4 regions of the Salipaludibacillus sp. CF4.18 genome follow, and region 3 is predicted to be linked to each of the others. Evidence: riboswitches for the same ligand, from Rfam matches in the RefSeq annotation. Region 3 holds a riboswitch; each other region holds the start of a gene.

Region 1 (3,190 bases), on a different contig from region 3:
AAGGATCATGGTAAGCCAAATATTCAATCGTTTCCTCCGCCTTTTTCCGAGCAGTTATATCAATTAGCGTTTCATTTATCGCAGGTTCATTTTGAAAAAAAGTTTTAGAACTATGTGCTTCCATATGAATAATTGTCTGATCTTTTTTTATAAGCCTATATTGATAAGGTTCGCTCGAAAGGCTGCCTTGAAGACGTTTATTTATCTTTTTGGCTACCAGTAACCGATCTTCAGGATAAACTATATCTAAGACATTCATACCTATGATTTCTTCTACTCTATAACCTATCATTTCAACTGCTTTACGATTTACATATGTGATCATTTTGTCTTGAATAGTATAAATGCCCACCAAAGAATCTTCTGCCAAATGACGGTATTTCGATTCAGCTTCTGTTAACGCCTCTTGTGTATTTTTAAGTTCAGTGATATCTTTGAGAATTCCATACACCCCAACGATTTGTTTATTTATAATAATGGGTACGCTAGTCATATTAAGTTCTATACGTTCCCCTTTTTTACTATAAATAGCCGTTTCAAAGATTTTTGGTTCGCCTTTTTTTGTTAAATCAAAGTGTTGATTTGTCTTTTCTAATTGATCTCGAACGATATAAGAAACGAAAGATTGATGCAGTAATTCTTCTTCTGAATAACCATAAAGGTTTACTGTTTTATTCACACTTAAAAGTTTTCCTTCTAGATCAAAAGTTAATACTATATCAGGGTTGTGGTAGTATAGGGACTGATAATACTGTTCATTGGTTTGTAACTTTAATGATTGAGCGGTCATCTTCTCTACAATGCGAGACCCAAATAATACTAAAAGTAGTATTATCAATGTTGCAATTCCAACACCAATTGCCAACATCGTACTATCTATCATAAAAGTATGTGTATTATCGTTGATATTGTGTTCTGAAATTGGCATAGCAGAAGCTGGCATAGCCAAATAATGAATCACAGATACCGCAAAGCCCATTAGAACCCCACACATTAATTTTTTATGAAAAGGAATGATGTTTTTTTGTTTTATTGAACTTATCTTACGCAATGAGATGTAAATTCCAATCACCCCAACTGAAATAGCGCCCCAATTGTAGCTCAATGCCACATTTTCATGCAGAGCTCCCATCCCTATATAGTGCATGGTACTAAGACTCATACTTAACAATATACTGCTAGGTATGACATTATTTTTTATAATGAAAATTTTTAATGAAATATAGGACCCTAAAATAGCAATAACTAAGGACGCCCACACATACAATGAGTCTAAATTATGTTGATTAATAGGTTCATGGGCAAGCATTCCTGTAAAATGCATACACCAAACTCCTATCCCTAAAGACAAGGCACTCATAAGTAACCATTTATCAAGGAAATGTCCAGTGTCGTGAACCCTTCGTAAACAAAGATCAAATGCCGAATAAGATGCAATAATAGCAATCATGATTGAAAAAATCACAAGAATTACATTATATTGACCTATCATGAGTTCCATATTCCCGACCTCCAGTAGAATAAATTTGCAAATTGCAACCTTGTGGGCTTGGTTCCGAACAAGATTTTTAAATGAATATGGGCTTAGCTCACTTTGGATTGAAGAATGCTTCGAATCACCGTGTTTCAGTTGGACAAATAGTCATAAGCTTCATATCTCACTTTTCTTGGTACAAATAAAGAACACACCCGAATAGGTGTGTCCTCCTCAAACGGCACCTGGCTGGCATGACCTTATGGTTTTAGCCCCTCTAGTTTTGCGTGCCCCCATTTCTAAATGTTTGCCTTTAATATTTTTCATAAAACTAAAGACTTGATACAAAAGGCCTCATAATAATATTAATTATATCATAATATGACAATTTTTAGAATACAATAAAGATATATGGATCTTATTTAAAAGAGTATGACCTATATAGTCCTATGACATTAGATTCAGAAGTGACAAATTCTACCACATACACATTTTCTGACAGACGTGATACTCGTGTTCGTAGCCAACCGATGCCAGAGCTCGATACGAATGATAGACATCACTGCTTATGATAGAGCCTGGTAAGATACGTTTCTCTGCAAAATCTATCAGGGTTTTCCCTTTGATATTCGGTACAACTTCCATTTTTACATAAAGAGGATGTCCTTGTGCCTACTAGCACTTTGGTCTTTTCTGTGCTCGACCACGTTCCCCCTTCAGAAAGGATACCAAAGAAAGCGTCGTCCAGTTCTACAATACCAGCTAGTGTATAATCTGCATCTCGTTTTCTCATCGCTTGCCGAATTTTGTGAAGCATGTGACTTAAATTTCTTCAGAGAGCTTATGTGCCGATATGCCATTCTTGTCATGAGCCATCAAATAGTTGGTCAGAAACCACTTGGTTAAGTCCGTTCGAGTCTTCTCCATGACGGTTCCTACCGTCACCGTCGATTGATAGCGGCATGACTTGCATTCAAAAAGACGATGCTTACGGGTCTTGGTCTCAAAATAATCATCATAACCACATTTTTCACAACAAAATCCATCCGACCACTTCTAATGAGAAGAGGTGGTTATGACAAGCTTCTTCCGTAGAAAACTGTTTATGAAATGAAATTAAACATATTTTTGATATTAATGTTATGGTTAAATGGTAGGAATTTTAAAAGGAGAGGATAATTTTGAACAGAAACAATACTGTACGTTTAGAAATATTGACCAATAATGACAAGCTTTTTCAAAGATTTGAACATGCATTTCTTTCGATTGCAAAAAAATATATAGAATGTACTCCTATTGATGTATCTAATATAAACTTCGAAAAGACAAAAAATCATATTATCGTATTGTACGATTATAATAGTTTGGAATTAAAATATGCTTTTGAATGTGAAGAAGGCTCTGTACAACAAAAAGCTTCGCTTCCTAACGGTGAAATAGTAGATTCTTACATGGAGTTCTGGATAAAATGGGTAGTGGAAGGCTTTTTTTTAGACGAATTAGAAGTTGAATCAAAACACACTGAAATAACCTTTAGTAACAAGGATGTCATGAAAACGATTTAAAGATTAAAATGATTATGTCATTAGCTCAGAATAATTAAATATAGTGTTAATAGGGATAAATACTCGCAAAGTTAGTTTAATAATAAAATATACCTCCCTTATTAAAGGAAACTTTCCATTAACGTCATAACAGAAACTACACCTTTACTAC
Region 2 (3,190 bases), on a different contig from region 3:
TCTTTACTGAATTCTATTTTTAACGGTGCAAAAAATTTCTACACAGTGAAAAGAAGAATGTCAGAAAGAAATCTATTCGCCAGTTTTATTGAAATAAGAATAGCGATTATTCCCATTATTTTTCGAGTAATACATAGCATGGTCCGCCTGTTCTACCAATTGTTCAATATTCCTGTTTTTACTTGCTTCTATACTAATACCAATACTTACGGATAATGCTATTTCGTCACCTTTAACTATGAAAGGTTTGCCAAACTGATTAATAATCGATTCTGAAAGAGATTGAGAATATTGGGTATTATCATCGCCTTGTGATAATATGACGAATTCATCTCCACCGTATCGACAGAGTATATCTTGTGATCTAACACACTCATTTATCCGCTCGGCAATCTGAATCAAAACACTATCGCCGTCTTTATGTCCATAGGTATCATTAACTGATTTAAAACCATCTACATCTATAAATAGAATGGTAACTTCGGTTTCCATTGGTAATGTATTTATATATTGCGTTATAAATTCCCTATTATTTAAACCTGTTAATTGATCTTGATGTGCAATGATATCTAATTCAATTGTATAAACCAAAAATATAGCCATCGTTTTTAAAAATCTTGTTTCCTTTTCTGTAAATGTATAGGGTTCAGTATCCATAGCACATAAATTCCCAAATACTGTTCCATTACTTAGAACAATTGGAACGCCTAAAAAGCTCTTAATACCCAAGCTTTGTGTAGGAATGAGATTACATGCTATCGGGTGATAACTTGTATCATTTATGATAAGTGGATCACGTCCACTTTGAAGGATAATATTTCAGTAAGCATCTTCGAGAAATAAAGTGGTTCCTGCATCGAATAAAACTTTATTTCGATTGAATACATGGGTCAGAATAGAATGATGCTTGTCGGTTATTTGTGTTACACAAAAGGTATTTGTGCCAATATACTCACTAACTAATTCAAGCATACTTTTAGAAGCCTCATTTAACCTTTCATAACTTTGTCCCATTAAAGAATTCATTTGCTCACCTCCACCTTAACGTTCTCTATTGATTTAAAAAACGACCTAAAGAGGTTGGGATATATTAAATCATATCCGTCTTCCTTCTGCGGTAACTCGGCTACCATAGCTTATTTGCCTTTAGGCCCATAGTTTTGCGTCCCTACCTTTCGATAGTTTTGCTATTATCCGAAGTTATACTTTATGGGAATATTTACCCGTTTATCATTATAGCCATTCCAATATAAGAAGACAACTTATTTATTTTAAACACTAAACCCCCATGTCTTTTAGTTGTTTCAACTTACGAATGGCGACATCGGTTTTTTCCATAATTTTCAAGGATTAAATAATGTGGATCCAACTCTGTTTCCCTTAATATTTGGGTAACCTTGGATACTAAATTACCTTGATAAAATTGCTGAACAAACAGATTCACGGAAACTGTTTTTAGTGGATATCCTTCACTTAACCATTGTTTTTGTTGTTTACAAGCCTCCCTTAACACCCATTGGTAAATTGGAATGATTAAGCCTGTTTCTTCAGCAATGGGAATAAAGTCGGCTGGAGAAACTATTCCTAAATCTCCCCTATTCCAGCGGGCTGGCATGACCTTATGGTTTTAGCTCCTCTAGTTTTGCGTCCACCCATTTCTGAATGTTTGCCTTTTTCATTTTACATTTTTTAATCACCTTACTAAAGACCTGATACAAAAGTTTTTAATAATATTTATTTTATTATAATATGACAAATTTCGGAATTTAATGATTTACCAATAAATTAAAATAATTCCTTTTACGTAAAATCCCCCGCGAGCAAAAAGAAATTTCAGATTATAGGGACTGTGGTTATCCTTTTTTAGTGAAAGAAAACGCAATAAAAAACAGGAAACCAATCAGATGGAATACTTATCGATATCGGACAAGCTATTCGTTCCTAGGATCGTATTGTCAAAAATTATATAGATCAAGAATTACCCAAGATATTCTTTTTAACTTGAAACAGGATTTACGTAGATGAGGAGTTACATCATTTTCCTACAAACCAGTTGACAGGCTGTAGCTGCTAGCCCTTCACCTAAAAGCATTTCTTTTATCGTTTCGTTTCATCACCAAGATAAACATAAGCCAGCATTCTGTCATAGTTGTCTCTTTCTTCAGTACCTGCAGCGAGCAAGGTGTCATCCTATTTGCTATTCCTTTGATGAGCGGCAGACCAAGTATATTTCATCTCTTTTTCAGGCGTTACAGCACCCTATTGCACTTTCTTTCGTTGACGTATAAAAGAGACCCTCACTTAATTTGGATTAAAACCTTGTTTAGTAAATAGTAATAGAAAGTATCATTCCTAATCTGACCATTAATAGGTAAGTCACATACCTCTTTTATAGCTTGAGCTAGCCGAGGAAAATTTTTAGAGTATAATCTCTAAGTTTACGGTCTCGAGATTTAAGAATCTGTCTCGCTCGTTCTGGTGTTACTCCTATTATTTCACCTAGTACTTTTAAAGTCACTTTTCTTTCATCAAATTTTACACTATAAAGTTTAATATATCTTGGGTCTAACTTGCATGGTTCTAGATGAGAGTTCGTGGAGAGCCATTTATCAAAAACAACAATCTCATTATCTGGTGATCCATGGTCATAATAGATTTGCTCTCTTAAGTACTTATCAAGTTTCACCATTCGCTCAAAGAGGTATCGTAAAGTCCATCTCGTTGCCCCATGATTTTTTTCTAACTCAGTTAAATCGCGGGGTAAAACACCATAGGTTTTAATTCCCCGAGTAAATAACCTAGTTATTCCTGAATTATTGATACTTCCTAGTTAAACCATAATTTTAACCGAAGTTATACATTTTTCCAGTTCCATTGAGAATAACCATGTTGATTCCGCTATTTTGACGTGCTTAAAACAGATCTTTAAAAATAGGTGAGTTTTTGGACAGACTACTCCCTTGGTCTGAGACTGAATTTTTAAATACTGGTATCAAGATGTTTCACTCTAGATTTAGGTCTTGGATTCGCCGAAGTACTTTCCAAAAGAAATCTTGATAAACGAAACTCGAAGATAATTTAAAGTAAAGCGATCGTCCAGACTTCACTAATTTGCTGGCCACTTTAATGAGCCTTGTTCGGATGGCATCAACTTGCATGGTCTTTTGTTCTTCTGGAAAACAAAGCGTAC
Region 3 (3,190 bases):
GCTATCAACGAAGGAATTCCTTTAATACAACTGCTTTGGTGGGAAATTAATGGAGAAGAAGGAAATGAACTAAAAGAGTGGTTAAATACAACCCCTTCCCCCGAAGATATGACTGATGAGGACTTCGCTGAAATCCGTGAATATGCAGTCGGAATTGGTCCACACCTTGGACTTCACGATGGTTCAGAAGTTATTGACGAAGACTTTGTCCAAAGAGCACGAGATAATGATCTTCTTGTGCATCTCTACACTATTAATATTAGAGGGGAAATGAAGCGACTAATCGATTGGGGTGTCACCGGTATCTTCACGGACTATCCAAATCGTCTTGATGAAGTAAGACCGTAATTTAAAATCAAAAGGAGGATACTAAAAATTATCCTCTTTTTTTTCTGAATAGAAAAATAAGCATCATAAAAAGCGAATATATACAGAAAAAAAGTAGCACCTAAATAACAGGCACTACTTAGTAATATTAAGGTTTTATGTTCTTCCAGCTGTCGACATGATGAATTCCTATGCCATTAAAACCGAAATAATTGGCATAATGATTATGAACCATTTCAAGTTGTTGGTTCATATATGTTTCTCCTTCTTCATAAAACGTAATCCTGTCCCCTTCACTGGTTTGACCAGTTTCCACGCCAATAACAAGTGCTGTTCCGTGCTGACCGGCATAAGCTACTTCATTTTTGACAATATCTATGATCATCGGAGCAGAATCACGATAGGCCATAATGGTAACGCTATCCATGTTAGCAATGACCCACTCCGCAAGAATTCCTTTTCCGAAAGTGTTTTTATAAGTAATTTCATCAAACCAGAATGGCAGATCTACTTCCAACGGTAGACCCAATGATTCCGTTCTTATCTTTGCATCTGTTAACAAGGATTGAAATGCTGTTACTGTCTTTGCTTGGTTTTTACTCCACCCGCTATACAAATAAGGTTCGACATCCAAATGAACACCTGCAAACTTTTGTGCAGTAGTGGATTCTTGTTGGTAATTCTCAAGCCATGATAACATTTTAGACTGATTACGTGCTCCTTTAGGTGCAACCCAATCAGGTCCCCCATCTAAAGCATATATACTTATTCCTTTTGCTGATGTTTTTTCAATAAAGCTTTGATAGTGAGGGATCGACATATCCTGATCGATTTGAACATAAACCTTGTTCACGTTTTTACTTTCAAGGAAAGTGACAGTTCCATCTTCATCATTCACAAACATCCATGGATTCCATAACCATGTGGCTCTGTCTTGCTTATCTAATGCATGGACATTTAAAGATATACTTCCGGCAATTACAAAAAACAAAACTACCACCATCACAATTTTCTTCATAACAAAAATCCCCCCTATTCTGTAAGCCGAGGCTCATAAAAAAGAAGGCCCGGGAACCTGACAACCATCTGCTTTGATAAGCATTTAGGCTCATGGCTTTGCGTCCTTCCCTTTAGGTCAAGTTTACCTTTTTCAGATTATATATTTAGTCATATTATATATTTATAACTTGATTTCGTCTATGCTTTTCACACCAATAAATCCGACGATGGAATCATTAAGCGATAGGAAATAGTATCAATACTGTCTGTTACTTAAAAAGGTGCAATTCAATCCTCACTGTCATCCAATATCCTCCTCTCATACTTTCACGTATCCCGTGAAAAATACAAGGAAGATATGACAAGGAGGATGTTATGGATAATCATCGTATAAAAGAAATTATTGAATCACCAGTTATGATCAACGTATCTTATCACGGAATTCCCGTATATATAGAAGAACTCAATGAAGCTAATAATACGGCAACCATTTTTCCATTGGACGAAATGGATCATTCACAAGAAGTAGACCTCTCGGGTCTCGTAGAGGAAGGCCCATAAACTTACTCGACATTTAAATAACCTGCTTTAGGAACTACGTCGAAACGAGCGGCCAGTTCCATCAGTTGCAAGTCAGTAATCGTTTGTTTAATGTCACCTTGAGCTCTAACAGCTGTGTAAACTTGTGCCGCTTTTTCTGCTGTTTCAATCAAACCGAATGTTTCGTCGATTGTTGCTCCCGTTCCATAAATGCCGTGGTGAGGCCAAATAACGAGACGATTATTTTCCGCGATTTTCTTAGCCGTCGCTTCTCCAATTTGGTCCGTCCCCGGTACCATCCAAGGAATAATTCCAACACCTTCCGGGAAAACAACCACACACTCCGTACACATTTGCCATAGTGTTCTTGAGAAGGCTCGATCATCTAGTTCATGAGTGAAGGTCATCGCAATAATATTTGTTGTATGCGTATGAATGACAATTCGATGACTAAGATCTCTTTTTAATCTTGCCGCATGAATCATTAAATGTGTCGGTAATTCACTTGTAGGTGTTCCCCCATCCTCAAAGCCCCATAGAACTTCATAAAACTTCCCGTCGTTTGTGACTCGGATAATTCCTAAACAGACAGAGGGGTCCTTTTCAACATTGCGGAAATACTTTCCAGACCCAGTCACGATGAAATACTTTCCGGCAAGGTCTGAAGCATCGAAATTCATCTCTGCTTTTCTTTTCACTTCGGTAACATCGATATATTTTTCTAGACTATCTTCCGGGAGTAAGTAGCTGACATTCCCTCCGTTTCGCTCATCCCAACCAAAACGATATAAGTTTCCAGTAACTTCTCGCATTTCCTTTACAAAAGATGCTTCTAAAATATTTAACATGTCAATCACTCCTTGGCTTTATGTCGTAGTATTTTTAAAATCTTTAACTATCATAAGTATAACTCCGAAAACCACAACAAACAATATTAACAATTGTTTGTTGTGGTTTTAATTGAGGAAATGTCACAATTTTGTTTCATTTAACAAAAAAATAGATTAAAATTGAGAAGCAAAGGAGTTGGTCAAATGAAAGGTTTTGAACGTAAAAAAGTCATTTTAAATAAATTGTATGTTGATAGAAAAGTTAACGTTAAGGAACTAGCTAATGAATTCGAGGTGTCCGAGGAAACAGTTCGTCGAGATCTTGAAAAACTGGAAAAGGAAGGTGTTGCTCAAAGAAGTTACGGGGGGGCAATGCTTAATAGTACCGAAGACCTTCCCTACACTACAAGGCACACCCGCAATTTAGAGAAAAAGAAAGTCATCGCAATGCGCTTAGAGCGTTATATTATTTCTGGAATGTCAATCATGGCTGA
Region 4 (3,190 bases), on a different contig from region 3:
GAACTAAATTTGTTGGGTTTATCCCTGTATCAGTAATGATATCTCGAATACTTTCTACTAAATCTGGCTGACGAAATTGAATACCCGAGATGTTAACTGATAATCGAAAACTCGGATACCCTTGAGATGATAACGCTCTCACATCTTCACAAGCTCTTCGTAAAACCCATTCTCCAATTGGATTGATTAACCCTGTTTCTTCTGCTATGTTAATAAAGTCATTTGGAGGTATTGTCCCCAAAGTTTGATGCTCCCACCTAATAAGAGCTTCCAAGCCAATAATTTCATTATTAATTAAATCAACCTGTGGCTGATAATATAAGACAAATTCATTCAATTTAACCGCCTGGCGAAGTTCATTTTTTATAATTAGTTGTTTAGATAGATCCGTGTTAATAGAAGGCTTATAAAATACAATTGAGCTTTCTCCTTTGCTTTTGGCCCTTTTCATAGCAATCTCAGCATTTTTCACCAATGAATCAACATACACACCATCATCAGGGTAACAACTTATACCGATACTGAGTGTGACCAGAAATTCGTGGTTTTCTGCTTTAAATGGACTAGTTAAGCTATCCAATGCTTTGTCAATAAACGTATGTATGTCTCTTTGTGTTTGAAAAGGAATGACACAAATGAATTTATCGCTATTCCAACGACCTATAGTACAATTTTCACCTAAACAGTGAGATATTCTTTTGGCTATATCTTTCAATACAAAATCTCCGAATTCATAGCCTCCGATACTGTTAATGACACTAAAACGATCAACATCTAAGAACACAACAGCTAAACAAGATTGCTTTTCCATAGATTGATACAATAAATCTTTTAAGTTGCTTTTAAGTTGAGTGGAATTAGGTAACCCCGTCACAGGATCTACATGACTGATTTCTTCTATCTCGGGGCTTTTATAATCAATAACAATCCCGGCCAAACGAACGAAGGGCTCAAGCCTTTTCATATCCATTGAATCTGGACTTCTCCTAGCTGAAAAGTAAATGGCAAATGTCCCCACCATTTTCTTATTTGGCGTGAAGATGGGAAGCGACCAACATGCTTTAAGTCCACTTTCTAAAGCTACTATTTTATAGTTCTCCCATAAAGGACTAGTTTTTATGCTCGAAACAATGACAGTTTCTTTCCGAAAGGCAGCAGTCCCACAAGAGCCTTCTTTTGGTCCCACTTGAATAGTTTCAATAAACTTTATGTACTTCTTTGGAAGATTTGGTCCAACACCGTGGTTTAGCACACCTTGTTTCCTGTTTAAAAGAAGGATAGAGCCTATCGAACCAGATATCTGTTCTTCTAACATAATCACCAATTCTTCAAGTATAGGGGAAATCCGGATGTTGTTGGCAAGCATTTCTAAGATTCGATTTTGACCAGTAAAGATAATTTCTTTTTGCCATTTTTGCCTTGTACTCTTTCTCATGGGCACCATCCCCTCTTCCATATTTAAACAAAAAAGCACACCCCGAATGACACAGGATGTGTTGTCCTGAAACGGTAACTGGCTGACTTTGCTTTTGCTTTAGCCCCTATAGCTTTGCGTCACTATGTTTCCATAGCTTTGCTATTATCATTTCAATATGTGCAATAATTTTATTCCAAAAGTATTGTTTTGTATAATATAACATAAAAACTGACATAAACAAACAAAATATGACATAAGGTTTTGCTTTATAAAATTATATGTAACTACTCCACCGCAATCTGTCCTAAATTTGCGATGAGAATAGCATGAGGGATAATACTGCCAGTAAGTTTCATAATCAAGCTACATTAATGAATATGATTTACTTTCGATTATGCGTAAACTTCACTTTTAACTAAATAGATTTTGCTCCTCTAGAGTCTCGAACACCATACCGACTTGATCTTTGACAGATATTTGAGAACCTTCAACGTCTGCAAAATCTCCTTCCAAGAAACTTGTAAGCGTTTCTTTGATATCAGCTGTTCTTTCATCGGACCTACTCATGATATATAAGACGTGAGCTAATTTTTTCTGATTTACTAATCCAATATTTTTCTTTATGTTAAAACGAGACAATCTGCCGAGGAGGTACAATTCTCTCCCACATTCTTCTATTAAGAATGCGCCCTTTTCTGATTTGGGTAAAAACTCAAATACCCCATTTAGAATTAATTCATTATTTTGTCCACCTTGGTTAGTAGATTCCCTGAGCTTTGCCATTGCCTGGTCTACCTTTCCAGCTAATATTAGACGAATCGTATCATTACCTATTCTCTTAGATAATATTTTTTGAGAACGACTAAGAGAGACTTCTATTGCGTTCTTAGTCGTATTGAACTCGACAGCTGCATTATCCTTATCGAATTTTGTTTTTAGAAGAAATCGTAGTTTTTCCTTTGCATTTTTCTGCTTAAGCCAGCTTAATGAATTAACGTAAGTGACAATCTCCATTAATGCATTGAATTTTTGATGTTCTAAGGCTCTTGCCTCTTCATCAACCACGATTTTTAAGTTTTCTTGAGTTTCATGAACTGCTTTCTCTAGCTCCATTAAAATTTTCATTATTAAAGGCACCTCCTATCGGTTTTTATTGAAACTGTCTAAATCTATTTTGATTGCTACAAATAGTTCGTCAAAGTTAAATTCTCTATCAGCAAATAGATTTGCCGCTTGTTTTGTATATGAAAAGCATGGATCATCAAAAACTCTAAAACTTTCAATAAAATTGAGTTTAAGACTATCGCGCTTGCCATAGCTCGAGTTAGTTTTATCCCTTACATTGATGATTCTTTCAAATTTCTGGTCCGAAGTTAATTCAGCATCACCACATTCTGAAATAGACTCATTATACAAGTCCATTAGAAACGCTCTCTTAATATTACGAAAGCCAGACCTCGTTCTAAACAACTCTATTATGCGTTTTACTTCATCTGCAGAAGTGCTATTGCTAATATTGTCAAAGATATCCTCGCCTATTTTTGATAACATTTCCTTTTTAAATCGATGTTTAGACGTTCGATATGCTGAATCGCTCATTTGGCTTTTTGGCTTTCTAGTACGATTCAAAAACCAATCTTTATCAGATATCTTCACGTATAAAAGTATTTCTTCCATTCCATTCAATCTTTGCAGCCATAGATCTTTATCTTCTTCACTATAATTCTCCTTTTTCTCTCCATACTTTGAAAAGACTCGTGTAAACGCTGCTTC

Evidence for each region. Region 3 has a riboswitch for cyclic di-GMP ahead of ACHABW_RS07010 (amidase). Riboswitches for the same ligand answer to the same signal wherever they lie in the genome.
Region 1: another riboswitch for cyclic di-GMP. It lies ahead of ACHABW_RS02800 (PAS domain S-box protein); the one in region 3 lies ahead of ACHABW_RS07010 (amidase).
Region 2: another riboswitch for cyclic di-GMP. It lies ahead of ACHABW_RS02825 (EAL domain-containing protein); the one in region 3 lies ahead of ACHABW_RS07010 (amidase).
Region 4: another riboswitch for cyclic di-GMP. It lies ahead of ACHABW_RS07985 (sensor domain-containing phosphodiesterase); the one in region 3 lies ahead of ACHABW_RS07010 (amidase).

Annotation. Positions count from the first base shown of each region.
Region 1 covers NZ_JBIMEV010000002.1:177,793-180,982, reverse strand. Annotated here, with positions in the region: gene ACHABW_RS02800 (PAS domain S-box protein) at 1-1,501, opposite strand, end outside; cyclic di-GMP riboswitch class I at 1,712-1,796, opposite strand; gene ACHABW_RS02795 (transposase) at 1,952-2,119, opposite strand; gene ACHABW_RS02790 (hypothetical protein) at 2,656-3,039, shown strand.
Region 2 covers NZ_JBIMEV010000002.1:185,564-188,753, reverse strand. Annotated here, with positions in the region: gene ACHABW_RS02835 (sensor domain-containing diguanylate cyclase) at 73-813, opposite strand; gene ACHABW_RS02830 (hypothetical protein) at 820-1,026, opposite strand; cyclic di-GMP riboswitch class I at 1,114-1,199, opposite strand; gene ACHABW_RS02825 (EAL domain-containing protein) at 1,310-1,615, opposite strand; cyclic di-GMP riboswitch class I at 1,597-1,681, opposite strand; partial or broken gene ACHABW_RS02820 (transposase) at 3,003-3,190, opposite strand, start outside.
Region 3 covers NZ_JBIMEV010000007.1:57,372-60,561, forward strand. Annotated here, with positions in the region: gene ACHABW_RS07005 (glycerophosphodiester phosphodiesterase) at 1-348, shown strand, start outside; gene ACHABW_RS07010 (amidase) at 476-1,345, opposite strand; cyclic di-GMP riboswitch class I at 1,394-1,483, opposite strand; gene ACHABW_RS07015 (H-type small acid-soluble spore protein) at 1,702-1,887, shown strand; gene rhaD (rhamnulose-1-phosphate aldolase) at 1,890-2,714, opposite strand; gene ACHABW_RS07025 (DeoR/GlpR family DNA-binding transcription regulator) at 2,901-3,190, shown strand, end outside.
Region 4 covers NZ_JBIMEV010000009.1:1,724-4,913, forward strand. Annotated here, with positions in the region: gene ACHABW_RS07985 (sensor domain-containing phosphodiesterase) at 1-1,435, opposite strand, end outside; cyclic di-GMP riboswitch class I at 1,506-1,588, opposite strand; gene ACHABW_RS07990 (hypothetical protein) at 1,829-2,542, opposite strand; gene ACHABW_RS07995 (hypothetical protein) at 2,558-3,190, opposite strand, start outside.